3 regions of the Streptomyces sp. NPDC058375 genome follow, and region 1 is predicted to be linked to each of the others. Evidence: predicted binding sites of a transcription regulator. Region 1 holds the regulator's gene; each other region holds the start of a gene.
The links. Region 1 encodes HrcA, which represses chaperone genes, less so after heat shock. Its sites were predicted from a motif close to TTNGCACTCNGNNNNNCNGAGTGCNAA; they were not measured.

Region 1 (10,068 bases):
CAGATGGGTGATCCCGCGCCCGTGGAGGGGCACGGACTGGCCGGACTGGGTGCCGGGCCGGATATCGATCTCCTCCAGGCCGTCCAGCGTCTCCAGCGGGCACTTGGTGCCCAGGGCCGCGGCCGTCATGGGGATGGTGACCGTGCAGTGCAGATCGTCGCCGCGCCGCTGGAAGACGGCGTGCGGCAGCTCGTGGATCTCCACGTACAGGTCGCCGGGCGGGCCGCCGCCGGGGCCGACCTCGCCCTCTCCGGCGAGCTGGATACGGGTGCCGTTGTCGACGCCCGCCGGGATCTTTACCGTGAGCGTGCGCCGCGAGCGGATGCGGCCGTCGCCGGCGCACTCCGGGCAGGGGGTCGGCACGACCGTGCCGAAGCCCTGGCACTGCGGGCAGGGCCGCGAGGTCATGACCTGGCCCAGGAAGGACCGGGTGACCTGCGAGACCTCGCCGCGACCGCGACACATGTCACAGGTCTGGGCGGAGGTGCCGGGGGCCGCGCCCTCGCCGCTGCAGGTGTTGCAGACGACGGCCGTGTCGACCTGGATGTCCTTGGTGGTGCCGAAGGCCGCCTCGTTGAGGTCGATCTCCAGCCGGATCATGGCGTCCTGGCCGCGCCGGGTCCGCGAACGGGGCCCGCGCTGCGCGGCGTTGCCGAAGAACGCGTCCATGATGTCGGAGAAGTTGCCGAAGTTGCCGGCTCCGAAACCGCCCGCGCCGCCGCCGCCACCGGCGGAGAGCGGGTCGCCGCCGAGGTCGTAGACCTGCTTCTTCTGCGGGTCCGAGAGCACCTCGTAAGCGGCGTTGATCTCCTTGAACCGCTCCTGGGTCTTCGGGTCCGGGTTGACATCCGGGTGCAGCTCGCGGGCGAGCCGACGGAATGCCTTCTTGATCTCGTCCTGAGATGCGTCGCGGCGCACGCCGAGTACGGCGTAGTAGTCCGTGGCCACTTACGACTCCGCCAGGATCTGTCCGACGTAACGTGCCACTGCGCGTACCGCTCCCATCGTTCCGGGGTAGTCCATGCGGGTCGGTCCGACCACGCCGAGTTTGGCGACTGCCTCGTCGCCCGAACCGTAGCCGACCGCGACGACGGACGTGGAGTTGAGCCCCTCGTGGGCGTTCTCGTGCCCGATCCGTACGGTCATGCCGGAGTCCGTTGCCTCACCGAGCAGCTTCAGCAGGACGACCTGTTCCTCCAGTGCTTCCAGCACCGGCCGGATCATCACCGGGAAGTCGTGTCCGAAGCGGGTGAGATTGGAGGTGCCGCCGATCATCAGCCGCTCCTCCGTCTCCTCGACCAGCGTTTCGAGGAGGGTGGAGAGAACCGTGGAGACGGTCCCCCGGTCCTCGCTGTCGAAGGATTCCGGCAGCTCCTGCACCAGGCGCGGAACATCCGCGAAGCGGCGTCCGACGACCCGGCTGTTGAGCCGGGCCCGCAGATCCGCGAGCGATGCCTCGCCGAACGGCGCAGGGCAGTCGATCATACGCTGTTCGACCCGGCCGGTGTCCGTGATCAGGACGAGCATCAGCCGGGCGGGGGCGAGCGCCAGCAGCTCCACGTGCCGCACCGTCGAACGGGTCAGCGAGGGGTACTGCACGACGGCGACCTGCCGGGTCAGCTGCGCGAGCAGCCGCACCGTCCGGCCGACCACGTCGTCGAGGTCGACCGCGCCGTCGAGGAAGTTCTGGATGGCCCGGCGCTCGGGCGAGGACAGCGGCTTGACGCCCGCGAGCTTGTCGACGAAGAGGCGATACCCCTTGTCGGTCGGGATGCGTCCCGCGCTCGTGTGCGGCTGGGCGATGAAGCCCTCGTCCTCCAGCACCGCCATGTCGTTGCGGACGGTGGCCGGGGAGACCCCCAGCCGGTGCCGCTCGGTCAGCGCCTTGGAGCCGACGGGCTCCTCGGTGCCGACGTAGTCCTGGACGATGGCGCGCAGCACTTCGAGTCTGCGTTCGCTGAGCATCGCGCACACCTCCAGCTGTCTGTCTCCGGATCTCTCCGGTGTCCGGCTGGCACTCGGTGCGTACGAGTGCCAGCAATCCCGTCGTCAGTGTACGGGGGTGGGGTGGGGCCGGGGCAAGGGCGACCGGCCACGCTCCCACGAGACTGCGCAGGTCGTTGCCGATAGCGTCGTGGTATGGACGTCGCTTGGGAAGACCTCGGCTGGGAGCGGTTGGGCAACGGTATCGGCAGGCGCCGCCTCCCGGGCTGGGACGCCACCGCCGGGCTGGTCACCGGGCCGGAGGGCGTACTGCTGTACGACACGGGCGCGACCCTGCGCGAGGGCGTGGAGCTGCGGCGGCAGGCGGAGGCGCTGCTGGGTCGGAGGGTGACGCATATCGCACTGAGCCACCCGCACTTCGATCATGTGCTGGGCACGGCGGCGTTCGCCGGGGCCGAGGTGTACGGGGCGGTGGGCGTCGGGGCGCTGCTGCGGGACGAGGCGGATAGCCTGTGCGCGTCGGCCGTGCGCCACGGGGTGCCGGAGGACGAGGCGGCCAGGTCGGCGGACACGCTGGTGGCCCCGCACCACGAGGTGTGCGGCGACTGGACGCTCGACCTGGGCGGCGGCCGTCAGGTGCTGCTGGCGAACGTGGGCCCGGGCCACAGCGGCCACGACCTCGTGGTGCTGGTGCCGGGCTCGGACGGTGAGCCTCCGGTGGTGTTCTGCGGAGACCTGGTCGAGGAGTCGGGCGAGCCGCAGGCGGGCTCGGACGCGATCACCTCGCGCTGGCCGGCCGCGCTGGACCGGCTGCTGGCGCTGGGCGGCGAGGACGCGCTGTACGTACCGGGGCACGGGGCGGTGGTGGACGCCGGGTTCGTCCGGGCGCAGCGGGAGTCGTTGGCGGAGCGGTTCGCGGTGGCGTGACACCCGGGTCCGTGGCACGCCCCGACCCGGCCGGGGCGAATATCGTCATGCCATGCGCAGCTACCAGCCGGACCTGACCCCGCCGTGGAAGAGGTCCGCCCCCGTGCCCGAGGTCCCCGCCGAACCCGATCTGGTCGTGGAGGAGGTCGCCACCGGCTTCTGCGGGGCGGTGATCCGCTGCGAGAAGACCGCCCAGGGGCCGACGGTGACCCTGGAGGACCGCTTCGGCAAGCACCGGGTGTTCCCGATGGAGCCGCGCGCCTTCCTGCTGGAGGGCAAGGTCGTCACGCTGGTGTGCCCGGGCCCCGGCGGACCCGTGCGCCCCACCCGTACGGCCTCCGGTTCGGTGGCGGTGCCCGGCGCGCGGGCCCGGGTGGCGCGGGCCGGGCGGATCTATGTGGAGGGCCGGCACGACGCGGAGCTGGTGGAGCGGGTGTGGGGCGACGACCTCCGTATCGAGGGCGTGGTCGTGGAGTACCTGGAGGGCGTCGACGACCTTCCGGCGATCGTCGGGGAGTTCGCGCCGGGGCCCGACGCCCGGCTGGGGGTGCTGGTGGACCATCTGGTGCCCGGCTCGAAGGAGTCCCGGATCGCCGCGCAGGTGACCGGGGACCATGTGCTGGTGGTGGGGCACCCGTACATCGACGTGTGGGAGGCGGTGAAGCCGTCCTCGGTGGGGATCGACGCCTGGCCGGTGGTGCCGAGGGGCCAGGACTGGAAGACGGGCGTGTGCCGGGCGCTGGGGTGGCCGGAGAACACCGGAGCGGCCTGGCAGCACATTCTGTCCAAGGTGCGCAGCTACAAGGACCTGGAACCCCAACTTCTGGGCCGGGTGGAGGAATTGATCGACTTCGTCACCCTTCCGGACTGATGTCCCCGGGCTGAGTCCGACCCGCACCGGACGATCACGTACCGATCTCTATGAATGCCTGCGTCCCACACGCACCATCGGTTATTGAGGGATGTCGACGGGGAGAACGGGCCGCGGTTCACGGGGGAAGGGCACGGGCGATGGTGCGCGAGGTCTGGCGGGAGAGTGCGGACAACGAGGCGGCTTCGGCCGTCTTCCACCTGATGCAGCAGCTGATCGACCGGTACCGGGTCAACCGGCCGGTGATGCCGCTCGTGGTGACCCAGGCGGCGGACGCCGGGGCCGGGCCGGAGATCGACGCGCGGGTGGAGCAGCTCGTGCACCAGGTGCACCGGGCCAACGAGTTGCGCAGGGTGCCGGTGCGGCTGCTGGACGGTGCGGGGGCGGCGCCGTACGACGCGGCGCTCGACATGGTGCGCACGCTCTCCGAGAAGCCGTGGGAGACCCGCGAGAACACCCAGTACAAGAACTTCGACTTTCCGCGCTCCCGGCTGCTCGGGGCGATCGAGCAGGCCACCGCGACGGTCGTGGAGCAGTCCGACGGGAACACCTCCGAGATACGCGAGGAAAGGATTCTGGAGCAGCTGAGCCGGCTGCGCTGGCGGTCCGGCCGGCCGCGCGGGAGAACCCGGTGGGACGCGCTGCGGCAGTCGGTGCGGCCCGAGACATTCGTGGGGGCGCTGTTCATCGCCCTGCTCAGCGTGCTGCTCGGGGAGATCGACTGGCTGCTGACGGCCCTGGTGGCGGCCCTCTCGCTGATCGGGCTCGCCGTGGTGGGCCTGGCGAGCCGGGCCGCGCCGCCGTTGCTGTGGCTGCGCCGGGCCAGCCGCTGGTTCGCCACCACCTCCTCGCTGGCCGCGTCCAGCACCGGCTACCCGTCGGACGGCTGGTCGTGGTTCTCTCCGAGCGGTTCGTGGCGGGTGATCCGGGCGCGGGCGGCGGCGGTCGCGGAGCGGGTGGCGGACGCGGGGGCGGGCGACGAGCACGCGCGCCAGTTCCATCTGGAGCTGCGGGTGCAGGCGCTGCTGGAGGACCTGCGGCACAACTACCGCTCGCGCTCCCTGGACTGGCGGCGCAGCAAGCGCACGGTCCCGCCGGTGGTGTTCCTGCCCCGGGCCACGCAGGACAACGGCGGCATCCTGCTGATCAACGCGATCAACAACGTACGGTCGCGGCGCAGCGAGGTCGATCCGCTGCTGCTGCTCGCCTCGCTGCCGGCCTCCGAGATCATGCGGCACACTCCGCCGCTGCCGCCGGAGCGGCCGGGTCCGGGGGCGCCGACCGGTTCGTCCGGGGCGCGGGCCCGGTACGAGCGCTGGGTCGACGATCTGAGTCTGGGGCAGTCGCCGGTGGCGGCGGCGACCCTGGCGTGGGTGCTGCTGCTGCCGCTGTCCACCGCCAAGCTGACCCATGAGCACGCGCACGCCCAGCTCGTCACCCACCGGGTGCGGCGGACCTGGGCGTGGTGGGTGATGTCGCGGGCGACCATCGCGATGGCCGTCGTGGGCAGCCTGCTGGGAGCGTTCCTGTGGGCCGGGCACTGGCGTGACTCGTACTGCCACGGGCCGCTGACCGACCGCAACACGGACGCGATCTGGGACGGGGGCGGTGACGACCGGGAGTGCGTGGGGGTGGCGACCGCGCCCGAGGTGCTCTTCGCGCGGGGCAACGACCTGGAGCTGAACGGGGCGGGCGAGGGCATCACGTTCGAGCGGATCGAGCAGGCGATCCGCGAGGAGAACGACGACATCGAGGCGGGCGACGCGTATGTGACGGTCGTGTACGCCGGTCCGCTCACCGCCCCGGGCAACGACCGGGAGGCGACCCGCAAGGGGCTGGAGGAGCTGACCGGGGTCTACCTCCAGCAGCGGGCGGTGAACAAGACGGTGCGCCGGTCGGTGAAGCTGCGGGTGCTGACCGCCAACGGCGGCGAGGACATGCTGCGGCAGCTCACCGCCGTGGAGAAGATCATCGAGGTGGCCCGGCGGGATCCGACAGTGGTCGGGGTGGTCGGTCTCGGTCGCAACACCCAGGAGAGCGAGAAGGCGACGAAGCTGCTCCGGGAGGCCGGGCTGCCGTTGGTGAACACGACGAACTCCAGCAGCGACCTGCCCCGCGAGTATCCGAACTACTTCGGTCTCGCGGCGACGGACGAGGAGCAGACGCATGCGCTCGGCCTGGTCGCCCGGCAGATCGCGAAGGGGCTGGACCGCCCGCACGCGATCGTGCTGTCGCGCGAGGACAGCAACGGGGACCTGGACCGGTACACCGCCGAGCAGCGGGACGCGGGCCGCAAGATGCTTCAGGACGCGGGCTTCGAACAGGGCAAGGACGTGACGTACGACCTGGCGGGCGGGGCGAGCCTGAACGCCCCGCTGACCAGCATCTGCCAGGCCGAGCGGGTTCCCGACGCGCTGTACTTCGCGGGGCGGGTCGAGGACGTACCGACGCTGATGCGGGGGCTTTCGGAGACCACCGGGTGCTCGGACCGGCGGATGACGGTGTTCACCGGGGACGATCTGACGAAGGGGACGTTCGACGATTCGACGTCCATCGCGGCCAACGTCACGCTCTACCACTCCTCGCTGGCCCCGCTGGACCGGGGGAAGAACCTCGGCTTCTACGGGGACGCGTACCGGACGCTCCGGCGGCTGCACCCCGAGGGCGAGGTCACCGCGCTGGTCTCGGGGCGTCCGGCGTACGAGGACGACCTGTTCGCCAGCGGGCAGACCGTGATCTCGTACAGCGCGACGGCCGCCCTGTACGACGCGGCGGCGCGCGGCGACAAGCGGCGGAGCGCGGCGGAGACGTGGGCGACGCTGCACACGGTGGACCTGAACAACATGCCCACGGGGACGATCTCGTTCAGCCGGGCGCGGTCCTCGGTCTCGGACAATGTGCACGGTCTCAACATCGTCAAGGTGGTCCGGCCGGGGCCGAGCGCGGAGCGCACCCTCGTGTGCGGCAAGCCGGCCGGGGTCGCGCCGCCGCTGACGGCGAAGGACTGCAAGCCGTGAGGCTCCTCGTCCCGGTCCGGCTCAGTCGACCAGGTCGCGGACGACGGCGTCGGCGAGGAGCCGCCCGCGCAGGGTGAGGACCGCGCGGCCCTGTTCGTACGGCTGTGGCTCCAGCAGTCCGTCGGTGAGGGCGCGGCGGGAGGCGGCGAGGCCGTCGGGCTTGAGGAGGTCCAGCGGGCAGCCCTCGCGCAGCCGCAGCTCCAGGAGGATCCGCTCGACCCGGCGGTCCTCCTCGGCGAGGATCTCGCGGCCCGCGCCGGGCGAGCGGCCCTCGGCGAGCGCCTGGGCGTACGCGCCGGGGTGCTTCACGTTCCACCAGCGCACGCCGCCGACGTGGCTGTGGGCGCCGGGGCCCGCGCCCCACCAGTCGGCGCCGCGCCAGTACAGCTCGTTGTGGAGGCAGCGGCCGGCCTCGGTGGTGGCCCAGTTGGAGACCTCGTACCAGTCGAAACCGGCGGCGGCGAAGGCCTCGTCCGCGATGAGATAGCGGTCGGCGTGGGCGTCGTCGTCGGTCATCGGGATCTCGCCGCGCCGGATGCGGCGGGCGAGCTGGGTGCCCTCCTCGACGATCAGCGCGTACGCCGATACGTGGTCGGGGCCCGCGCCGATCGCGGCGTCCAGGGTGGCCCGCCAGTCGTCGTCGGACTCGCCGGGGGTGCCGTAGATCAGGTCGAGGTTGACGTGGTCGAAGCCCGCCGCCCGCGCCTCGGCGACGCAGGCCTCGGGGCGGCCGGGGGTGTGCGTGCGGTCCAGGATCTTCAGGACGTGCTGCTTGGCGCTCTGCATGCCGAAGGAGACCCGGTTGAAGCCGCCCTCGCGCAGGGCTTCGAGGTAGGCCGGGTCGACGGACTCGGGGTTCGCCTCGGTGGTGATCTCCGCGTCCTCGGCGAGCCCGAACTCCTCCCGGATCGCCGCCAGCATCCGTACGAGATCGGCAGCGGGCAGGAGGGTGGGCGTGCCGCCGCCGACGAAGACCGTACGGACGGGGCGCGGGTCGTCGCCGAGGACCTTGCGGGCCTGGCGGACCTCCTCGATGAGGTGGGCCGCGTAGTTGTCGCGGGAGGCCAGCGCACCGCCGGAGCCGCGCAGCTCGGTGGCGGTGTAGGTGTTGAAGTCGCAGTAGCCGCAGCGGGTGGCGCAGTACGGGACGTGCAGGTAGAAGCCGAGCGGGCGGTCGGCTGCGCCTTCCAGGGCGTGGCGGGGCAGCGCCCCGTCGTCGGGCACGGGCTCACCATCGGGCAGTACGGAAGGCATACCGTCCATTGTCGCTCGCGCCTGAAGTGGTTCAGTCCGCGTGCAGGACGAGCAGCGCCACATCGTCGTCCGGCGGCTGCTCGGCGAACTCGTGGACCGCTCGCCGGATCCGCTCGGCCGTCGCCTCGGCCGGCAGCCCGGCGCACCCGGCGAGCACCCGGGCCAGCCCGTCCCCGTCGTCGAACATCAGCGGGCCCGACCGCCGCTCGGTCACCCCGTCCGTGACGCAGAGCAGGGTGTCCCCGGGCGCGAGATCGAAGACCTGGCTCTCGTACGCCACGTCCTCCACGACCCCGAGCAGCACCTGCGGCTCGGCGGCCGGGCGTACGGAGCCGTCGGGGCGCAGCAGCAGCGGCAGCGGGTGCCCGGCGCTGGCCACCGTGCAGCGGACCCCGCCGTCCGGCAGCGGCACGACCTCCCCGTACAGCAGGGAGAGGAACCGCGACTGGGTGCCGTCGTGGAGCTGCTGGCCCCCGGCGGCGGCGACCATCAGGGCGGCGGCCTCGGCGGCCTCCATGGCGTCGTCGAGGAGGAGGCGGTTCAGCCGGTCCAGGACCTCCCCGACGCCGAAGCCCTCCCGGGAGAGGAGCCGGAGCCAGGGGCGGGCGAGGCCGGTGACGACGGCGGCCTCGGGGCCGGAGCCCTGGACGTCGCCGAGGACGAAGCACCAGCGGTCGCCGGGGCACGGGAAGATGTCGTAGAAGTCACCGCCGACCACGCCGTCGTCGCTCGGTTCGTAGACGAGGGCGCTGGTGACGCCCGGGATCTCCGCGACCTTGCTGGGGAGCAGGCCGCGCTGGAGGATCCGGCTGATGGTGGCCTGCCGGGTGTAGGCGCGGGCGGCGCCGACGGCGAGGCCGAGGCGGCGGACGAAGTCCTCGATGAGCGAGGCGACGGTCTCCGGCACCTGGGTGACGCCCTCGCGGCCGACGAGGACGGTGCCGAGCGCCCGGCCGCCCGCGGTGATCCGGAACGCGAGCGCGGCCCCGTCCCGGCCGCCGGGGTGCGGGGGCGGCGCTTCCTCGGCCGCCCCGGGCTGATCGGCCGGCTGGGCGGGCCAGGGTACGGGGACGGGCACGGGTCCGGAGCCGACGCCGGCCGGGAGGCGCAGCGGCTCCCTCTCCAGGGCGGTGCGCAGGGGCTCGGTGCCGGTCTCGTCGCTGTGCCAGACCCGGGCGAGCCGGGGTTCGGCGGCCGGTCCCCCGCCCTCGGTCTCCAGCCAGATCGCGCACCAGTCGGCGAGCCGGGGCACCAGCAGCTGGCCCGCTATGGCGGCCACCAGGTCCTCGTCGAGCTGCCCGGCGAGCAGGTCGGAGGCCTCGGCGAGGAAGGCCGGGGCGCCCCGGCTGTCCCAGACCGCGTCGTCGCGCTCGGTGCGCCGGGCGGCGGGGGCGAGGATCTCGGCGGCGCGCAGCCCGCGCCGGAGGGCCTCGCCGTCGGGCGGGGTGGCCGGGGTGCTCCAGTCGTCGACGGGGAGGCGGGCCCAGACGGTCTTGAGGCCGGTGCGGTAGGTGATGCCCCAGGCGTCGGCGAGGGTGGCGACGAGCTGGAGGCCCCGGCCGTACTCGGCGGGGTCGGGCAGCTCCCCCGCGACCGCCCCGCCCGGTTCCGGCCCGGGACTCGGCTCGTCGCCGCTGACCGGGCGGGCCGGGTGGTGGTCGGTGACCTCCAGCACCAGGGCGGCGGACGGCTCGTCGCCGCCTTCCTCCTCCAGCCGCAGGACCAGGTCGACCGTGGTCCCGGCGTGCACGACGGCGTTGGTGACCAGCTCGTTGGTGACGGTCACGGCGTCGTCGGCGAGCCGGTCGCTGAAGCCCACCGCGGCGGGCACCCCGAGCCCGGTCCACTCGGCGAGCGCGGCCCGTACGAACCGCCGGGCGGCGGACGGGGCGAGCGGTATCCCGGGCAGGCTGGTGCGACTGGCCAGGCGGGGGCCGTGCGCGGCACCGGCACGGACGGTGCCGGGACGCTGCACGGTGTCCCGCTGCAAGGGAATGGGCGCCACGGTGCGGCTCCTACGGTCGGACGACACCGACAGAGTGACAGACCGGCCGC
Region 2 (10,068 bases), on a different contig from region 1:
CGGCCGTACCGCGTGCCGCCTCCACCGCTCTTCGCGCCCAGCTCTCGTCCTCGCTGTAGCGGTCCCGGGCGGCCACGGTCAGCAGGGACAACGCCTCGGGTCCGGTCTCCCGGGCGGCGAAGGCGAGGGCGGTGGAGTCCAGGCCGCCGGAGAGTTCGCAGCTGATCCGGTCCAGGCCGCCGACATGGGCCCGTACGGAGGCGGCGACGGCCCCCCCGACCTTGCGGGCCCCCTCCGCCAGGGGGAGTTCCCCGGGCGGCGGCTCCCACCAGCGGTGCTCCGTGGGACCGGGGACGGCGGCCGTGCCCGGTGCTGCGACGGGCAGGGCCAGTCCGTACCCGGCACCGGTCTCATGAACGCCACGCCACACGGCACGGCCGCTCAGGGGGTGCGGCAGGAAGTCCAGCAGCCGGAGCGCCAGCGCGCCCTCGTCGAGGGGCGCGTCGATCAGGCGGGCCAGGGCGGCGGGACGGTCGGAGGCGATGGTTCCGGCATGCGGGTGCCGGGCGTGGTAGATCCGGCGGAGTCCCGTGGCGGTGCCCCGGATCCAGCTCTCCCCGGACAGCCGGGCGACCACGTGGTAGAGCCCGGGCAGCCGGGCGAGCCGGCGTTCCAGACCGGCCCGGTCGCGGGCGCCCTCCAGGAGCCCGGCGAGCACGGCGTCGGGGACGCGGTCCGGGCCGACGAGGACGAGGGCGTCCTCGCCCCGCGCGAGGTGGCTGACCTTGCGGACCGGCGTGCGGGCGACGACCCAGGGCCGGCCCGAGGGGTGAACGACGGTCAGAGTGTCGCCCGCTCCTCGGGCTTGCCCGGCAGCCGCTCCCGGCGCGGGAAGCTGCCCGGCCGCTGCCGCTCCCGCCACGCTGTCCGGCAGGACGACGAAGTAGTCACGCAGTTGGCCGGGCATCTTCACCTTTCGGAAGTTCTCACACAGTGCACAGGGAACGGGCCGGCGGATCAGATGATGCGCCGGCTCCAGTACTCCTTGTACGAGCCGACGAAGTAGCCGGCGGTCTTCTTCGAAAAGTCGCCCTGCTTGAACATCGACGGCTTCACATAAGCCTTCTTCTGCTGCTTCATGACACCTTCCCTTCTGTGTGGTTGACGACCGTTATGCCCAACTGGCTTCTGCATAACTGGAGTTATTCATGCGACGGGTGTTCACCGTGCGAACACCAGAGCCATCATGTCCCTCTGTCGAACCGGTACGCATGATTCCGACTTACCGTGCGAAGTTGGCTGGATAGCGCGAGCGGCGAGGTCCGGGGCGGGCCGCTTCGGGACGCCGCCGTCCGGGCCCGGGCTGCCGATCGGTCGCCATGTGCAGTCGCACACCGGCGCGGCATGGACGCGCAGTGGACTGGACCAATGACCGGAAGCGGCCACCGGACCGGGCAGTGAGCTGCCAAGAGAGGGGGCGGGCGCCCCGGAAATCGGAGAACCAGGTGGAAACGGGCCCCGGGGCGGCTCCGCGGCCGCACTACCCCAGGGATCGCGTGCGCGCCACCGCCCTGGGTACAGCAGACCCGACACGTGTTGCCGTACGGGGAAGGCCACGGCAAGTAGTCATTCGGCCACGCCAACCGCCCGTCACCACGCAGCGACCACGCGCGGGCGCGCGGGAGCCGCCCGGTGACACCGCACGCGTGACCGCAAACCGCCCGCCACCGCCCCGCAAGCGCGCACGCCCGACCGACAACCGCCCGCCACCGCCCCGCAAGCGCGCTCGCACGACCGCCAACCGCTGACCGCTGACCGCTGACCGCCCCGACGCCTACCGCCCGCGCAGCCGGTATCCGCCCCAGGCGCCCCAGGCCGCCGCTCCCGCGCCCAGGAGCAGCGGGATCGTGCCGTAGCCGACGACCGTCGAGGAGTGGGCGTACCAGCGTCCGCCGTCGAAGACCTGGGTCGCGGTGATCGTCGCGGGGTCGGTCCGGCCGTCGTGGTCGGTGAAGAGGATCCGGGTGCGCTCGATCCGTTCCGACCGGGGCACGCCGTCCGCGTGGGCGCGCAGCGCCTCCTGGGCCGCCTCGTCGCGCTCCGCCGCGTCGGCCCGCTGCTGGGCGGCGCTCTCGCCGAAGCAGTGCCAGACGGTCCGGCCCTTCTCGGTGCGGGTGTCGCGGCAGTCGATCCGGCCGAAGGTCTCCACCCGCATACCGAGGGCGCCGGAGAGGCCCGTCCCGGTCACCACGACGGACAGCCCCAGCGCGAACAGCACGGCCCCGCCGATGACCAGCGAGACCCCCTTGAGCCGTCCCCCGCCCGTTCTCCCCGCAGCCCTCACCCTCATGTCCGCCCCGCCCCCCGTATCCGTACGCGTACGCCCCGATCCCGCACGTCCCGTCTCCGCATTGTCCCGAGGAACCCGGACACGCCACAGGGGCGGCACCTCCGTGAAGGAGATACCGCCCCTGTGGGACGTACTGCGAACGTACGGGGACGTACGCGGAACTTCGGATCAGGCGGGGAGGCCGGAGCCTCCGTGACTGATCAGAAGTCCATGTCACCGCCCGGCATGCCGCCCGGAGCGGCCGCGCCGGCCTTCTCGGGCTTGTCGGCGATGACGGCCTCGGTGGTGAGGAAGAGCGCGGCGATGGACGCGGCGTTCTGCAGAGCGGAGCGCGTGACCTTCGCCGGGTCGAGAATGCCCTCGGCGATCATGTCGACGTACTCGCCGGTCGCGGCGTTGAGACCGTGACCGATCGGCAGGTTGCGGACCTTCTCCACGACGACGCCACCCTCGAGACCACCGTTGACGGCGATCTGCTTGAGCGGGGCCTCCAGCGCGAGCTTCACGGCGTTGGCGCCGGTCGCCTCGTCACCCGTGAGGTCGAGCTTCTCGAAGACGGCCGAGGCCTGGAGCAGAGCCACGCCACCACCGGCGACGATGCCCTCCTCGACGGCGGCCTTGGCGTTGCGCACCGCGTCCTCGATGCGGTGCTTGCGCTCCTTGAGCTCCACCTCGGTGGCGGCGCCGGCCTTGATGACGGCCACGCCGCCGGCCAGCTTCGCGAGGCGCTCCTGGAGCTTCTCGCGGTCGTAGTCCGAGTCGGAGTTCTCGATCTCGGCACGGATCTGGTTGACGCGACCCTGAACCTGGTCGCTGTCACCGGCGCCGTCGACGATCGTCGTCTCGTCCTTGGTGATGACGACCTTGCGGGCGCGGCCGAGCAGGTCCAGGCCGGCGTTCTCCAGCTTGAGACCGACCTCCTCGGAGATCACGGTGCCACCGGTGAGGATGGCGATGTCCGCGAGCATGGCCTTGCGGCGGTCGCCGAAGCCCGGGGCCTTGACGGCGACGGACTTGAACGTGCCCTTGATCTTGTTGACGACCAGGGTGGAGAGCGCCTCGCCCTCGACGTCCTCGGCGATGATCAGCAGGGGCTTGCCCGACTGCATGACCTTCTCCAGCAGCGGGATCAGGTCCTTGACGCTGCCGATCTTCGAGTTGACGATCAGGATGTACGGGTCGTCGAGCGACGCCTCCATACGCTCCATGTCGGTCGCGAAGTAGGCCGAGATGTAGCCCTTGTCGAAGCGCATACCCTCGGTGAGCTCCAGCTCCAGACCGAAGGTCTGGGACTCCTCGACGGTGATGACGCCTTCCTTGCCGACCTTGTCCATCGCCTCGGCGATCTTGGCGCCGATCTCGGTGTCGGCGGCGGAGATGGAGGCGGTCGAAGCGATCTGCTCCTTGGTCTCCACGTCCTTGGCCTGCTCCAGCAGAGCGGCGGAGACGGCCTCGACGGCCTTCTCGATGCCGCGCTTGAGGGCCATCGGGTTGGCGCCTGCGGCGACGTTGCGCAGGCCCTCGCGGACGAGAGCCTGGGCGAGAACGGTGGCGGTGGTCGTACCGTCGCCGGCGACGTCGTCCGTCTTCTTGGCGACCTCCTTGACCAGCTCCGCACCGATCTTCTCGTACGGGTCCTCGAGCTCGATCTCCTTGGCGATGGAAACACCATCGTTGGTGATCGTGGGCGCGCCCCACTTCTTCTCGAGGACGACGTTACGGCCCTTGGGGCCGAGGGTGACCTTGACGGCGTCGGCGAGCTGGTTCATCCCGCGCTCGAGACCGCGCCGTGCCTCCTCGTCGAACGCGATGATCTTGGCCATGTGAAGTGGTCCTCCCGGACAGGGGTGGATTTCTCCGGACCGGGAGGCGCCCGCGACGGACGGCCTGCGCGTGTGATGGTTCCTTGCCCCATCGCACCTGCGGGCCTCACCGGCCCGATCCAAGTTCTGTCACTCTCACCTGGAGAGTGCTAACGCCAATGATTAGCACTCGACCCCTGCGAGTGCAAGCGTCCCTCTCCGGATGTGGACAGCGGCGCGCCCCCCGACAGGGCCCCGGCAGGGCCACCCGGACGCGCGTAGGGCCCGATCCCCTGATCCCGGGGTCGGGCCCTACCTGCGTGAGTGGTGTCGTCGGACGACCGCGCCGAGCTCAGCCGACGGCGAGCTTGACCATGTCGGCCTGGGGCCCCTTCTGGCCCTGCGAGATCTCGAATTCAACTCGCTGACCCTCTTCGAGGGTGCGGTACCCGTCCATCTGGATCGCGCTGTAGTGGACGAAAACATCCGCACCACCGTCGACCGCGATGAAGCCGTACCCCTTCTCCGCGTTGAACCACTTGACGGTGCCCTGAGCCATGCCCAACTCCCCTATTACTGGCCCTTGCACGGGACCGCACTTCGCGGGCCCGGGTCGGAACTCACCCTCCGACAGGAGAGGGTGCGCGGCGCCGCAGCGCGTCGACCGCGGCCGAATGTATCCGCCCAACTGCCCTCTGCAACAGGTCAATCGGACGAGAATTCTGGGCATGGAAGAACGCGCGAATATGCGGGTTTGCTGAGATTTACGGGCAAGTCGGGCCAGGCAAAGGGCACTTATGCCGCAAGAGGTTCAGGTACTTTGGCTGCTTCTTATCGGGGCCGGGCGCATTCTCATATGCGGGCGGCACGGGCAGCGGGTGGGGCTTCCCCAACTGTACCGCGCTCAACCATGCAGAATTGCCCCCTCCGCTTCTCTCGCGGAGGGGGCAACTGTGGTCACTCAGAGGTGCGGTGAGGGCATGCCGGGGCGGGGCGGGCGGCCCGGGGCGGTTCAGCAGCCGCCGGCCACCGCGGGGATGATCGAGACGCCGGCGCCGTCCGGGGTGGCCGCGTCCAGGCCGCCCTCGAAGCGCACGTCGTCGTCATTGACATACACGTTCACGAAGCGGCGCAGCTTGCCCTGGTCGTCCAGGACGCGGGCGGCGATGCCCGGGTGGTCCTTCTCCAGGGACTCGATGACCTCGGAGAGCTTCGTACCCTCCGCCGGGACCTCGGCCTGGCCGCCCGTGTACGTACGGAGGATGGTGGGGATGCGGACCTTGACGCTCATGGTGGTGCCCTTCTTCCTTCGTTACGGGGTGGTCGTCAGGCGGTGCCGAGGCCCGCGGCGCGGAACGCTTCCAGGCTCGGCTTGATGGTCGCCGTGGCCTGCGAGGTCGCGGAGACCGCGTCGAGCGTCTTGAGGCCGTCGCCGGTGTTGACCACGACGGTGGTGAGCGTCGGGTCGATGACACCGGCCTCGATGAGCTTCTTCGTCACGCCGAGCGTCACCCCGCCCGCCGTCTCGCCGAAGATGCCCTCGGTGCGCGCCAGCAGCTTGATCGCGTCGACGACCTGCTCGTCGGTGACGTCCTCCACCGCGCCGCCGGTGCGACGGGCGATGTCCAGGACGTAGGGGCCGTCCGCCGGGTTGCCGATGGCCAGCGACTTGGCGATGGTGTTCGGCTTCTGCGGGCGGACCACGTCGTGACCGGCCTTGAAGGCGGCGGAGACCGGGGAGCAGCCCTCGGCCTGGGCGCCGAAGATCTTGTACGGCTTGTCCTCGACCAGGCCGAGCTTGATCAGCTCCTGGAGACCCTTGTCGATCTTCGTGAGCTGCGAGCCGGACGCGATCGGGATGACGATCTGGTCGGGCAGCCGCCAGCCGAGCTGCTCGCAGATCTCGTACGCCAGGGTCTTGGAGCCCTCGCCGTAGTACGGGCGGAGGTTGACGTTGACGAAGCCCCAGCCCTCGCCGAGCGGGTCGCCGATGAGCTCGGAGCAGAAGCGGTTGACGTCGTCGTAATTGCCCTCGATGCCGACCAGCTCACCGCCGTACACCGCGGCCATGACGACCTTGCCCTGCTCCAGGTCGTGCGGGATGAACACGCAGGAGCGCAGTCCGGCCCGGGCGGCGGCGGCGCCGACGGCTCCGGCCAGGTTGCCCGTGGAGGAGCAGGAGAGGGTGGTGAAACCGAAGGCGCGGGCGGCCTCGACGGCGATCGCGACGACGCGGTCCTTGAAGGAGTGCGTCGGGTTGCCGGAGTCGTCCTTCACGTACAGGCCGCCGGTGACGCCCAGCTCACGGGCGAGGTTGTCGGCCTTGACCAGCTTGGTGAAGCCGGGGTTGATGTTGGGCTTCTCCGCGACGTCGGCGGGGACGGGCAGCAGCGGGGCGTAGCGCCAGATGTTGTCCGGGCCGGCCTCGATGCGCTTGCGCAGCTCCTCCGGGGAGCCGGTGGGCAGGTCGTAGGCCACTTCCAGCGGCCCGAAACAGGACGCGCAGGCGAAGAGCGGGCCGAGCTCGAAACGCTCGCCGCACTCGCGGCAGGAAAGCGCCGCGGCGGGACCGAGGTCCGGGGAAGCGGTGGTGGCATTACCTGCGACGGTCTGAACAGCCATGATGGCGGAGGCCCTTTCTCCTCATCTTCCTCGCGACGCATTTCGCCGCAAGACGGAATTGGCACCTTCCCCACCGTGACCTCGCGGTCGGCAGGAGGGTTGCCGGGACTTCAACGGGCCGTTCCCTCAGTCCCTCTGGATGAGCTCTATGGCACTGGATCTTCGATCCAGGCGTTTATGTGCGGTCCGACCCCGACATGCGAGGGTCATCCGCGTTGTTCAAGACTGTAACCGAAGCACCGGACCGTTGAGATAGTCGTCCGAACCGCGAGATGGATCACACACAGGGAGTGCCGACCGTGCTCGAAGAGGTGGAACGCTGGCTGACCAGGCGTTCCTGGTCGTCCGGCGACCGCCCGCTGAACCGGCTCACCGACGCCCGGGCCGCCGACCCGCGCGTCACGTCCGTGAGCGTGGTCCTTCCCGCGCTGAACGAGGAGGCCACGGTCGGCGCGATCGTGGCGACGATCCGCCGGGAGCTGATGGAGAGGGTCCGGCTGGTCGACGAACTCGTGGTGATCGACTCCGGCTCCACCGACGCCACGGCCGCCGTGGCCCGGGCGGCGGGCGCGCGCGTGGTCCACCGGGACGCGATCCTGCCCCGGATCCCGGCCCTGCCCGGCAAGGGCGAGGTGCTGTGGCGGTCGCTCCTGGTGACCAGCGGCGAGATCGTCTGCTTCGTGGACGCCGACCTCAAGGACTTCTCGGCGGACTTCGTCTCGGGCACGGTCGGCCCGCTGCTCACCGATCCGGCCGTGCAGTTCGTCAAGGCGATGTACGACCGTCCGCTCGGCGACAGGGCAGGTCAGGGCGGCCGGGTCACCGAACTGGTGGCACGCCCGCTGCTCAATCTGCACTGGCCGCAGCTGGCCGGTTTCGTGCAGCCCCTGGGCGGTGAGTACGCGGTGCGGCGCTCCCTGCTGGAGCGGCTGCCGTTCCCGGTCGGTTACGGAGTGGAGCTGGGGCTGCTCGTGGACGCGCTGCACACGGTGGGCCTGGACGCACTGGGCCAGGTGGACGTGGGGGTGCGGCGCCACCGCCACCAGGACGGTCAGGCGCTGGGCCGGATGGCGGCGGCGATCTACCGCACGGCGCAGCTGCGGCTCTCCCGGGGCCATCTGGTGCGGCCGGCGCTGACGCAGTTCGAGCGGGGCGAGGAGGGCTTCGTGCCGCGCACCCATGCGGTGGACACGGAGGAGCGGCCGCCGATGCGGGAGATCGGGGAGTACGCGGAGCGCCACGCGGCGTGAGGCGGTGGGCGACGGCCGCGCGGGGCGGGCACACGGCGTGCGGGCGGCGACCGCGCGGGGCGGGCACACGGCGTGCGGGCGGCGACCGCGCGGGGCGGGCACACGGCGTGCGGGCGGTGACCAGTCCTCCGGACGCGCGTTTGGCGGCTTCCCGAACGGGCTAGGTTCCGCTACATGGTCTCCGAGCACACGTCTTCCTCGCATGCCCAGGTCCTCGTCGCGTCCAACCGCGGCCCGATCACGTACACGCTCGGCGAGGGCGGGACGCTCGACGCCAAACGCGGCGGCGGCGGTCTCGTCTCCGGGCTGAGCGCCGTCGACGACAAGCTGTGGGTCTGTGCGGCCCTCGGCGACGGCGACCGCGAGGCGGTGCGCCGCGGGGTCGGCGAGCCGGGCGTACGGATGCTGGACATCGACGCCGAGGTGCACGCCGACGCGTACAACGGCATCGCGAACTCGGTGCTGTGGTTCGTCCACCACCTGCTCTACCAGACGCCCGTCGAGCCGGTCTTCGACGCGGAGTTCCGCCGCCAGTGGGCGTCGTACGAGACGTACAACCGGGCGTTCGCCGAGGCGCTGGCCGAGGAGGCGGGCCCCGAGGCGACGGTCCTCGTGCAGGACTACCACCTGGCCCTGGTCCCCGGCATGCTCCGCGAACTGCGCCCGGACCTGAAGATCGGCCACTTCTCGCACACCCCGTGGGCGCCCGTCGACTACTTCCGGCTGCTGCCCGACGACATCGCGGAGCAGCTGCTGCGCGGCATCCTCGGCGCGGACCGGGCCGCGTTCCTGACCCGGCGCTGGGCGGACGCGTTCATCGGCTGCTGTACGGAGATCCTCGGCGGCACCGGCCGCACCAGGATCGGGGTCCACGGCCTCGGAGCCGACGCCGACTTTCTGCGCCGCCGCGCGCACGAGGCGGACGTGGACGACCGGATGGCGGCGCTGCGGGAGCAGGTGGGCGAGGACCGGAAGACGATCGTCCGGGTCGACCGCACCGAGCTGTCCAAGAACATCGTGCGCGGCCTGCACGCGTACCGGGCCCTGCTGGACGCCCACCCGGAGTGGCGCGAGCGCGTCGTGCACATCGCGTTCGCCTACCCCTCCCGCCAGGACCTCGCCGTCTACCGGGACTACACGGCGGCGGTGCAGTCACTGGCCACGGAGATCAACGGGGCGTACGGCACCGAGAGTTGGACGCCGGTGGTCCTCCACGTCAAGGACGACTTCGCCCGCTCCCTGGCCGCGTACCGGCTGGCGGACGTGGCCCTGGTCAACCCGATCCGCGACGGCATGAACCTGGTCGCCAAGGAGGTCCCCGTCGTCTCGGACCACGGCTGCGCGCTGGTGCTGTCGCGGGAGGCGGGGGCGTACGAGGAGCTGGGCGAGGACGCGATCGTGGTGAACCCGTACGACGTGGTGGGCACGGCGGAGGCGCTGCACGAGGCGCTGACGATGACCGGGGACGAGCGGTCCGGCCGCACGAAGCGACTGGCGGAGGCGGCGACCGCGCTCCCGCCGCAGCAGTGGTTCCTGGACCAGCTGGAGGCGCTGCGGCAGGGGTGAGCCGACGCTGAGGCGACCGGAGCGGCGGTCCGCCGGTCCGCCGCTCCGGCCCGACTACAGCCGGCCGCTCCGGCCCGGCTACAGCCGCTCGGCCAGGGCCGCCAGGAAGTCCACCACCGCGGCCGGGCCGGGCACCGACAGGTCGGCGCGTTCGGCCAGTTCGGGCACCTCGGCGCTGCCGCTGCACACCAGCAGGCCGGGGATGCCGTCCGGGCCCTCGGTCCGCAGCTTCTCCACCGCGGCGAACGCGGCGAGGTCCCCGAGGTCGTCGCCGGCGTAGATCACGGACTCGGCGTCCAGCTCCGCGACGAACCCGGCGAGCGCGACGCCCTTGTCCATGCCGGGCGGGCGCAACTCCAGGACCAGGCGGCCCGGTTCGACGATCAGCCCGTGTCTCGCGGCCAGCTCGCCGAGGGGGCCGCACAGCGTCTCGAAGGCCGCCTGCGGGTCCTCGGCGCGCCGGGTGTGGACGGCGACGGCCTGGCCCTTCTCCTCGATCCAGGTGCCGTGCCAGGCTCCGAACTCATGGAGTACGCCC
Region 3 (10,068 bases), on a different contig from region 1:
ACGCTCACCGTCACCTCCCCCGAACAGATGCAGGACCTGGGCCGCCGCCTCGCCCGTGTGCTGGCCCCCGGCGACCTGGTGATGCTCACGGGCGAGCTGGGCGCCGGGAAGACGACGCTGACCCGGGGCCTCGGCGAGGGCCTCGGCGTACGCGGCGCGGTCACCTCGCCCACCTTCGTCATCGCCCGCGTCCACCCCTCCCTGGTCGAGGGCCCCGCCCTGGTCCACGTCGACGCGTACCGCCTGGGCGGCGGGCTCGACGAGATGGAGGACCTGGACCTGGACGTGTCGCTGCCGGAGTCGGTGGTGGTCGTTGAGTGGGGCGACGGCAAGGTCGAGGAGCTCTCGGAGGACCGGCTGCGGGTCCTCATCGACCGCGCCACCGGCGACACCGACGACGAGCGGCGCGAGGTGACCCTGGTCGGCATCGGGGCGCGCTGGGCGGGGCTGCGGGAGGAGCTGGCGTAACGCCCCCGGGAAGAACAGCCCGCGGGAAGGTCCGCGGGTGTGGCCTTCCCGACAGGGCGTCGGTAAATTGTTGCGCGGGGGACCGTGGTCGTGGTCACATGGGTACGAGACGTGGTTAGGTCTACCTAACCTCGCCCTCCACCGGAGCACCCAGGAGGCATCCATGCCGACGCCCGAGCGCGCAGCGCGACCGCAGCCGCGACCGACTCCGTCCGCCCTGTCGATGAAAGACCTGCTGGCCTCGTGCGCCGCGGCCACCGCGGTCTCCACCCCGCCGAGCGACACCACGGAGGCCGGTGAAGCCACCGGCGCGGCGGACCGGGACGGGGGCGGCGGCCACACGGACGCCGTCCGGCGCCACGCCGCATAGCGCCCGGTCACCAGCCCTACGGGACGACGACGACCTTCGCGCCGACCGTCGCGAAGGTCCACATCGCGTTGCCGTCCGCGCGCTTCATCCGCACGCCGCCGGTCTTCGACGTCGGGTCCGGGCTGGCCATCGAGCCGTCCTGCGCGGCGCTGAAGCCGATCGCCACCTCGTCCACGTTCGCGAAGCGGACCACGTGCTCGATCGGGACGCCGTCCGAGCCCTGGACCGTGCCCGAGCGCGAGGTGACCCGGTGGACGCCGGGCGGCGGGCTGACGGGGCTCGGCATGACCGTGAAGGTCCGGATCGACTTCTCGTCCTCGTTGACCAGCCACACCCGGCGGTCCTTCAGCGCGTACACGACGCGCTCGCCCTTGCCGGAGGAGGCCGGGACCGCCAGCGGGTCGGCCGGGGGCTTCGGCTTCGCGGAGGGCTGCGCCGACGCCGAGGCGGAGGCCTTCGCGCCGGGCGTGGAGGCCACCGAGCCGGGGGCGTTCGCCGAGGCCTGGTAAGCGAGGAAGGCGACCGCGGCGACCGCCGCCGCAGTGAGCCCGGCCACGATTCCCGAGCTTCCCCTTGCCACCGTGAGCTCCCCTTTCGACTGCCAGTTGCCGCATGTCGTACAAGCGTTTACGTCGTACCCGCGGATACCCGGTGACGGTAGCAGCAGAGGCGGTGCGGACCGGGACGCCGTACGGGACGCCGTAACGCCGTCGGCGGAGCCGTAGGCTGTTTGCGTGCTCTTGCTCGCCATGGATACCGCCACGCCCGCCGTCACCGTCGCCCTGCACGACGGTACGTCCGTCATCGCCTCCTCCGGGCAGGTCGACGCCCGTCGGCACGGGGAGCTGCTGCTCCCCGCCGTCGACCGGGTCCTCGCCGAGGCAGGGACGAAGCTCGACGCCGTGACGGGCGTGGTCGTGGGCGTCGGCCCCGGCCCGTACACCGGCCTGCGGGTCGGCCTGGTCACCGCCGCCACCTTCGGTTCCGTCCTCTCCGTACCGGTCCACGGCCTGTGCACCCTGGACGGGCTCGCGTACGCCGCGGGGGAGGCCGGTCTTGAAGGGCCCTTCGCCGTGGCCACGGACGCCCGCCGCAAGGAGGTGTACTGGGCGCGGTACGAGGACCCCCGCACCCGTACGGGCGAACCCGCCGTCGACCGGCCCGCCGACATCGCCGAGGCGCTGGCCGGGCTCCCCGTGGTCGGCGCGGGCGCGGCCCTCTACCCGGACGCCTTCCCGGACGCGCGCGGCCCCGAGCACGTAGCGGCGGCCGCGCTGGCCGCCCTCGCCGCCGAACGTCTCGCCGCCGGACAGGAACTGCTGGAGCCGCAGCCGCTCTATCTGCGCCGGCCCGACGCCCAGGTCCCGAAGAACTACAAGGTGGTCACCCCCAAGTGAGCGCCACCACCGCCGTACTGCGCGAGATGCGCTGGTGGGACATCGAACCGGTGCTGGAGCTCGAACACGCGCTGTTTCCGGACGACGCCTGGTCGCCCGGCATGTTCTGGTCCGAGCTGGCCCACGCCCGCGGCCCCGGCGCCACCCGCCACTACGTCGTGGCCGAGGTCCCCGCCACCGGCCGGATCGTCGGGTACGCGGGGCTCGCCGCCCTCGGCGACCTCTCCGACGTCCAGACCATCGCGGTCAGCCGCGAGACCTGGGGCACCGGCCTCGGCTCCGAACTCCTCACCGATCTGCTGAAGGCCGCGACCGCCTTCGAGTGCGCCACCGTGCTGCTGGAGGTCCGGGTCGACAACACCCGGGCGCAGAAGCTGTACGAGCGCTTCGGCTTCGAGCCGATCGGCTTCCGGCGCGGCTACTACCAGCCGGGGAACATCGACGCCCTGGTCATGCGCCTCACCCTGCACGAAGACGCAACGGAGAACGGGACTGAATGATGGCTGCCGACGAACCCCTCGTACTCGGCATCGAGACCTCCTGCGACGAGACCGGCGTCGGCATCGTGCGCGGCACGACCCTGCTCGCCGACGCCGTCGCCTCCAGCGTCGACACCCACGCCCGCTTCGGCGGCGTCGTCCCGGAGATCGCATCGCGCGCCCACCTGGAGGCGATGGTCCCCACCATCGAGCGCGCCCTGAAGGAAGCGGGCGTCAGCGCCCGCGACCTCGACGGGATCGCCGTCACCTCGGGCCCCGGACTCGCGGGCGCGCTGCTGGTCGGCGTCTCGGCCGCGAAGGCGTACGCGTACGCGCTGGGCAAGCCGCTCTACGGGGTCAACCACCTCGCCTCGCACATCTGCGTCGACCAGCTGGAGCACGGGCCGCTGCCCGAGCCGACGATGGCCCTGCTCGTCAGCGGGGGCCACTCTTCGCTCCTGCTGGCGCCCGACATCACCAGTGACGTCCGGCCGCTCGGCGCGACGATCGACGACGCGGCGGGCGAGGCCTTCGACAAGATCGCCCGGGTGCTGAATCTCGGCTTCCCCGGCGGCCCCGTCATCGACCGGCTCGCGAAGGAGGGCGACCCGGCGTCGATCGCCTTCCCGCGCGGTCTGACCGGCCCGCGCGACGCCCCGTACGACTTCTCCTTCTCCGGGCTGAAGACCTCGGTGGCCCGCTGGATCGAGGCGAAGCGCGCGGCGGGCGAGGAGGTGCCCGTACGGGATGTGGCGGCGTCCTTCCAGGAGGCCGTGGTGGACGTGCTCACGCGAAAGGCGGTGCGGGCCTGCAAGGACGAGGGCGTCGACCACCTGATGATCGGCGGCGGCGTCGCGGCCAACTCCCGGCTGCGCGCCCTGGCCCAGGAGCGGTGCGAGCGGGCCGGCATCCGGCTGCGGGTGCCGCGACCCGGGCTCTGCACCGACAACGGCGCGATGGTCGCGGCCCTCGGCGCGGAGATGGTCGCCCGCAACCGGCTCCCCTCCGACCTGGAGCTGTCGGCCGACTCCTCGCTGCCGGTCACGGAGCCGCACGTGCCGGGGGTCCACCATGAGCACACCCACTCGCACTCCCACAACCACGATCACGTGCACGAGATCAGCAAGGACAACCTGTACTCATGAGCGGCGCGACCATCGTCCTGATGTGGGAGGCCCGGGCCGTGGAGGGCCGTGGCGGCGAGCTTCTGGAGTGGGCCCGTGCCCGGGCCGCCGAGCTGGCCCGCGCGCCGCACCGCACCGAACTGCTGCGCGCCCCGCAGGACCGGGTGCTGGTGATGACGTGGTGGCAGGACGCCTCGTACGGTGACGACCTCCCCGAACTCCCCGAGCCCGACGCCGCCCTGATCACCCGGGCCGTGCACCGGTGGCGGTTCGAAGCGGTGGGGTGAGGCGCGGGGACCCGTCGCGTGTCCGATGAGTTCCGGGGGCGGGCCCGGTCTACCTTCCACGACGTCCGGACCGCCCGGCCCGGATGTGTGGACGGCCCGAAGAGGTGAAGGCCATGCAGAAGATCACCCCGTGTCTCTGGTTCGACGGTCAGGCCGAGGAGGCGGCCGAGCACTACGTCGCGATCTTCGGCGGTGACTCCCGGATCCTGGACGTCACCTACTACGGCGACGAGGCGCCCGGCCGGAAGGGCTCGGTGCTCACCGTCGGCTTCCGGCTCGCGGGGCAGGACTACATGGGGCTCAACGGCGGCCCGCAGTTCCCCTTCACCGAGGCGATCTCGCTCTCCGTCGACTGCGCCGACCAGGCTGAGGTGGACCGGTTCTGGGACGCGCTCTCGGAGGGCGGCGAGGAGGGCCGGTGCGGCTGGCTCAAGGACAAGTTCGGGGTGTCCTGGCAGATCGTGCCGAACGAACTGCCGCGCCTGCTGGCCGACCTGGACCCGGCCAAGGCGGGCCGCGCCATGAAGGCGATGCTCGGCATGGGGAAGCTGGACATCCAGGCCCTGCGCGACGCCTGACCGGCAGTCCGGCCCCGGGGCCGCATCGGTAGTGTCCTGAACGCGGACCCCTGAGGCCGCATCGGTAGTGTTCTGCGCATGCCACGCCGTGCCCCGATGCCGCCGCCTCCGCCGCCCGTCGAGATCCGCTCCTGGCCCGACCGCGAGGCGATGCTCGCCGACCGGGCGGTGGTCCTGGGCGAGTTGGTGAAGATGCACGTGGGTCCTGGGCGGCTCGGGCTGCTGGTGATGTGGGCCGCGCTCGTCGCGATCGGCTGGAGCCTGGTGGGCTCGGCACTCGTCATGTTCGAGCAGGCGTCCGACTTCTTCAGCGGCATCGCCGGAATCGTCAGTCTGGTCATCGGCGCGGCGGTCCTGATCCCGGCCGTCGCCTTCGTCTGCCTGGGCATCTCCCGGGACCGCGAGGTCCGTTCGCTGCTCGACGCCTGGGGCGCGCTGGACCGCGACCCGGAGCGCGACCGGCGGCTGAGGATGCCCGGGACGAGCCTCACCTGGCTGCTGCTGTCGTTCGCCCTGGGCGCCGTCGGGCTCGCCCTCTGCGTCATCGGACCCGCGAGCGCGCGGCCGGGCCGGGAGACGTACGGGCTGGTCGCCCTGGTGATGGGCGTCGGCATGGTCGCCTGGCTGACCGCGCTGATCGGCGCCACGAAGGCCCTGGCGCACCGCCGTTGGGTGCTGCGCGTCCTGGTGGGTGCGGGAGCCGGGTCCGGGCCCGGGGCTCGGCCCGGGCCCGGGGGCGCGGGGCCGGCGGCCGCGCGGGAGCCCGAGGCCGGACGCCCGCCCTTCGTCCGCACCGGCGGGCCCGGCCACCGCTGATCGAGCCCGTCCGGCGTTTGAGGACGGAACCCTTCGCCTGGTCGGCAGCCCCTTACGGGCCCTGTGGCAGGGGAGACCCTCGTCCGCACCCGAGAACGTGCTCGACGGTTCCGTCCTCAAACGCCGGACGGGCCGGGTGGGCCCGCCGGACGGCGGTCGAAGCGCCCGGCTCACCCCAGCGGGTGGCCGATCAGCATCGTCGGCGCCCCCGCCACCCGGGTCAGGAACACCGTCGCCGAGCCCGGCCCGCTCAGCTTCATCCGGCGGCGCAGCTCCTCCGGTTCGACCGGCGAGCCGCGCTTCTTGACGGTCAGCACGCCGACCTGACGTTCCCGCAGCAGCGCCTTCAGCCTCTTCATGTTGAACGGCAGCTGATCGGTGATCTCGTACCCGGAGACGTACGGGGAGGAGTACGGCACGTCGCTCGTGATGTACGCGATCGTCTCGTCCACCAGCCGTCCGTCGCACCGCTCCACGAGGTCGGCGACCAGATGCGCCCGGATCACCGCGCCGTCCGGCTCGTACAGATAGCGCCCGACCGGGCCCACCGGCGGGGCCGGCAGCGGGGCCGGGGCGGTCAGGGTCGCCCCGGACGGCAGCAGCGTGGCCCGGAACGCACCGGGCGCGAAGCCCTCCCCGTACCAGAGCACCGCCTCCTTCACGTCCCCGCCGTCCGAGATCCACTCGGCCTCCGCCTCCGGGCCGATCGCCTCGTGCGGGATGCCGGGGGCGATCTTCAGCGCCGCCCTGGGGGCCTTCAGCGCGGCGGCCGTCGCCCAGGAGAGGGGCGGTGAGTACGCCTCCGGGTCGAAGATGCGCCCCCGGCCGCCGCGCCGGGCCGGGTCGACGAAGACCGCGTCGTACGGGGAGGTGTCGATCTCCGTGACATCGGCGCACCGGACCTCGATCAGGTCCCCGAGCCCCAGCGCTTCCGCGTTGGCGCGGGCCACCTCGGCGGTCAGCGGGTCGCGGTCCACGGCGAGTACGGCGATCCCGGCGCGGGCCAGGGCGATCGCGTCACCGCCGATGCCGCAGCACAGGTCCGCCACGCTCCGTACGCCGAGCGCGGCGAGGCGGTCGGCACGGTGTTCCGCCACCGAGGTGCGGGTGGCCTGCTCGACCCCGTTGGGCGTGAAGTACATCCGGTACGCGTCCTCGGCCCCGAACTTCGCGGCCGCCCGCTGCCGCAGCCGGGCCTGGCCCAGGGCCGCCGACACCAGCTCCGCCGGGTGCGTGCGGCGCAGCCGGGTCGCGGTGGCCAGCTCGTCGGCGGGGTCGTGGTCGCGCAGCTCGGCCAGCAGCTGCCCGCCCTCGGGGGTGCGCAGCGCGGCGAAGGCGGCGCGGGCGGGGTCGTCGGCCGAGGAGGCGGAGGGGGTTGTTGCGTTCACCCGGTCCATTGTGGCCGGTGCGCCGGTGTGGGCCGCCCGGGGGACGGGGCGCGTCCGCTCGCGGTGTCGAAACGGCGCGCGGGTCGACGGCTGGCAGGATGCGGCGCCATGCAGCTAGTACGACAAAACGAAAAATCAGCCATGAAGCGGCACAGGTCGGGCGTCGTCGTGCTGGCGGCCCTGCTGGCCGCCGCCGTCGCCTCCGGATGCGCGGCGGAGGCGGGCGGCAGCGGCGCGGGAGCCCCCGGCGGACCCGCGAAGCCCACCGCCGGCCCCTCGGGCGACGCGGCCCCGCAGGCCGGGCCCGCCCCGGCCCCGGACTCGTACGCCGAGACGGTCAGGAAGAAGCAGGCCGCGCGGGCGGTCGCGGCGAAGAAGTGGGGGCTCGTCAAGACCCCGCTCGCTGCCCCCGAGCCGCCGAAGGTGAAGCCGCGCATCGCCACCCGCAAGGGCTTCGAGGTCCGGGACGACAAGGGGCTGCCGCCCGTCTTCACCACCGTCCCGACCAAGGAGAAGATCGTCTTCCTGACGATGGACGACGGGGCGGAGAAGGACCCCGAGCTGCTGCGGATGATGACGGAACTGGACATCCCGTACAGCGCGTTCGTCAGCGACTACGTCATCAACGACGACTACGGCTACTTCAAGAAGATGCAGAAGCGCGGGGTGACCATCAGCAACCACACCCTCAACCACCGCTATCTGCCCGGACTGTCGTACGCCGAGCAGAAGCGGGAGATCTGCGGCCAGCAGGAGAAGATCCTCAAGCACTACGGGAAGCGGCCCACCCTCTTCCGCCCGCCCTACGGCAACTACAACCGCGACACCCTCGTCGTCGCCAAGTCCTGCGGGATCACCGCCGTGCCCCTGTGGTCCTCCGAGGCCTTCCCCGACCGCATGGAATGGCGTGAGTGGGACCGGGACCTGCACCCCGGCGACATCGTCCTCACCCACTTCCGCGGCAAGGAGGACTGGAAGGGCTCGATGCCGGACATGATCCGCCGGGTCATGAAGACCATCACGGACAAGGGGTACGCGGTGGCGAAGCTGGAGGACTACGTCTGAGGGGGCGGTCCGGTCGCCCCCGGCCCCGACCGGGGCGGCGCGCGGGTGGTGAATTGGCACTCCGCTTGACCGAGTGCTAATCGCGGTCATAGTCTCGGGTCTGGCACTCCCCCCTGGAGAGTGCCAGCACCACACTGTGCGACAGGACAGGTCCGGCACCCGCGACGACGGATCGGTCCGATCGCCACCCACTGACTGCTAAACCCCGTGAGATCTCCGAAGGGGGAGACCGGATCGTGTCGACCACCAGCTCCAAGGTTGCGATCAAGCCGCTCGAGGACCGCATTGTGGTCCAGCCGCTCGACGCCGAGCAGACCACGGCTTCCGGCCTGGTCATTCCGGACACCGCGAAGGAGAAGCCCCAGGAGGGCGTCGTCCTCGCCGTGGGCCCGGGCCGCTTCGAGAACGGCGAGCGGCTTCCGCTCGACGTCAAGACCGGCGACGTCGTCCTGTACAGCAAGTACGGCGGCACCGAGGTGAAGTACAACGGCGAGGAGTACCTCGTCCTCTCGGCCCGCGACGTCCTCGCGATCGTCGAGAAGTAATTCACCCACGTTTGCTTGTGTTCTGCGCCCCTGGCCCCCTGCGTAACAACTAGCCGGGCGGCGAGGGGCGCAGTTCATTTTGAGAGGGAACACAGCCCATGGCGAAGATTCTGAAGTTCGACGAGGACGCCCGTCGCGCCCTTGAGCGCGGCGTCAACAAGCTTGCCGACACGGTGAAGGTGACGATCGGCCCCAAGGGCCGCAACGTCGTCATCGACAAGAAGTTCGGCGCTCCCACCATCACCAACGACGGTGTCACGATCGCCCGCGAGGTCGAGCTCGACGACCCGTACGAGAACCTCGGCGCCCAGCTCGTCAAGGAGGTGGCGACCAAGACCAACGACGTAGCGGGTGACGGCACCACCACCGCGACCGTCCTGGCCCAGGCGCTCGTCCGCGAGGGCCTGCGCAACGTCGCCGCGGGCGCCTCCCCGGCCGCCCTGAAGAAGGGCATCGACGCCGCCGTCAAGGCCGTGTCCGAGGAGCTCCTCTCCACGGCGCGCCCGATCGACGACAAGGCCGACATCGCCGCCGTGGCCGCGCTCTCCGCGCAGGACCCGCAGGTCGGCGAGCTCATCGCGGACGCGATGGACAAGGTCGGCAAGGACGGTGTCATCACCGTCGAGGAGTCCAACACCTTCGGTCTGGACCTGGAGTTCACCGAGGGCATGGCCTTCGACAAGGGCTACCTGTCCCCGTACATGGTCTCCGACCAGGAGCGTATGGAGGCCGTCCTCGACGACCCGTACATCCTGATCCACCAGGGCAAGATCGGCTCCATCCAGGAGCTGCTCCCGCTCCTGGAGAAGGTCATCCAGGCCGGCGCCTCCAAGCCGCTCCTGATCATCGCCGAGGACGTCGAGGGCGAGGCGCTCTCCACCCTCGTCGTCAACAAGATCCGCGGCACCTTCAACGCCGTCGCGGTGAAGGCCCCGGGCTTCGGCGACCGCCGCAAGGCCATGCTCGGTGACATCGCCACCCTCACCGGTGCGACCGTCATCGCCGAGGAGGTCGGCCTCAAGCTCGACGGCGCCGGTCTCGACGTGCTGGGCACCGCGCGCCGCGTCACCGTCTCCAAGGACGACACGACCATCGTCGACGGCGGGGGCAACTCCGAGGACGTCAAGGGCCGCGTCAACCAGATCAAGGCCGAGATCGAGTCCACGGACTCCGACTGGGACCGCGAGAAGCTCCAGGAGCGCCTCGCGAAGCTGGCCGGCGGCGTGTGCGTCATCCGCGTCGGCGCCGCCACCGAGGTGGAGCTCAAGGAGAAGAAGCACCGCCTCGAGGACGCCATCTCCGCGACCCGCGCCGCGGTCGAGGAGGGCATCGTCTCCGGCGGTGGCTCCTCCCTCGTCCACGCCGTGAAGGTCCTGGAGGGCAACCTCGGCAAGACCGGCGACGAGGCCACCGGTGTCGCGGTCGTCCGCCGCGCCGCCGTCGAGCCGCTGCGCTGGATCGCCGAGAACGCCGGCCTGGAGGGTTACGTCATCACCTCCAAGGTCGCCGAGCTCGACAAGGGCCAGGGCTTCAACGCCGCCACCGGCGAGT

Region 2: the regulator HrcA is predicted to act here: its motif matches at 4,276-4,302, upstream of groL (chaperonin GroEL).
Region 3: the regulator HrcA is predicted to act here: its motif matches at 8,026-8,052, upstream of groES (co-chaperone GroES).

What each region holds. Positions count from the first base shown of each region.
Region 1 covers NZ_JBHXJG010000021.1:37,224-47,291, reverse strand. Annotated here, with positions in the region: gene dnaJ (molecular chaperone DnaJ) at 1-948, opposite strand, end outside; gene hrcA (heat-inducible transcriptional repressor HrcA) at 949-1,965, opposite strand; gene ACFWM7_RS06095 (MBL fold metallo-hydrolase) at 2,140-2,871, shown strand; gene ACFWM7_RS06090 (DUF3097 domain-containing protein) at 2,924-3,742, shown strand; gene ACFWM7_RS06085 (ABC transporter substrate-binding protein) at 3,883-6,759, shown strand; gene hemW (radical SAM family heme chaperone HemW) at 6,781-8,022, opposite strand; gene ACFWM7_RS06075 (SpoIIE family protein phosphatase) at 8,045-10,018, opposite strand.
Region 2 covers NZ_JBHXJG010000001.1:77,765-87,832, forward strand. Annotated here, with positions in the region: gene ACFWM7_RS00370 (asparagine synthase-related protein) at 1-907, opposite strand, end outside; gene ACFWM7_RS00375 (keywimysin-related RiPP) at 958-1,080, opposite strand; gene ACFWM7_RS00380 (hypothetical protein) at 1,775-2,290, opposite strand; gene groL (chaperonin GroEL) at 2,491-4,113, opposite strand; gene ACFWM7_RS00390 (cold-shock protein) at 4,445-4,651, opposite strand; gene ACFWM7_RS00395 (MoaD/ThiS family protein) at 5,105-5,383, opposite strand; gene thrC (threonine synthase) at 5,419-6,714, opposite strand; SAM riboswitch class I at 6,733-6,860, opposite strand; gene ACFWM7_RS00405 (glucosyl-3-phosphoglycerate synthase) at 7,014-7,964, shown strand; gene ACFWM7_RS00410 (trehalose-6-phosphate synthase) at 8,139-9,530, shown strand; gene otsB (trehalose-phosphatase) at 9,609-10,068, opposite strand, start outside.
Region 3 covers NZ_JBHXJG010000065.1:192-10,259, reverse strand. Annotated here, with positions in the region: gene tsaE (tRNA (adenosine(37)-N6)-threonylcarbamoyltransferase complex ATPase subunit type 1 TsaE) at 1-468, shown strand, start outside; gene ACFWM7_RS13745 (hypothetical protein) at 632-838, shown strand; gene ACFWM7_RS13740 (hypothetical protein) at 855-1,394, opposite strand; gene tsaB (tRNA (adenosine(37)-N6)-threonylcarbamoyltransferase complex dimerization subunit type 1 TsaB) at 1,588-2,235, shown strand; gene rimI (ribosomal protein S18-alanine N-acetyltransferase) at 2,232-2,735, shown strand; gene tsaD (tRNA (adenosine(37)-N6)-threonylcarbamoyltransferase complex transferase subunit TsaD) at 2,735-3,859, shown strand; gene ACFWM7_RS13720 (hypothetical protein) at 3,856-4,125, shown strand; gene ACFWM7_RS13715 (VOC family protein) at 4,239-4,703, shown strand; gene ACFWM7_RS13710 (hypothetical protein) at 4,782-5,519, shown strand; gene ACFWM7_RS13705 (methyltransferase domain-containing protein) at 5,690-6,916, opposite strand; gene ACFWM7_RS13700 (polysaccharide deacetylase family protein) at 7,049-7,972, shown strand; gene groES (co-chaperone GroES) at 8,209-8,517, shown strand; gene groL (chaperonin GroEL) at 8,616-10,068, shown strand, end outside.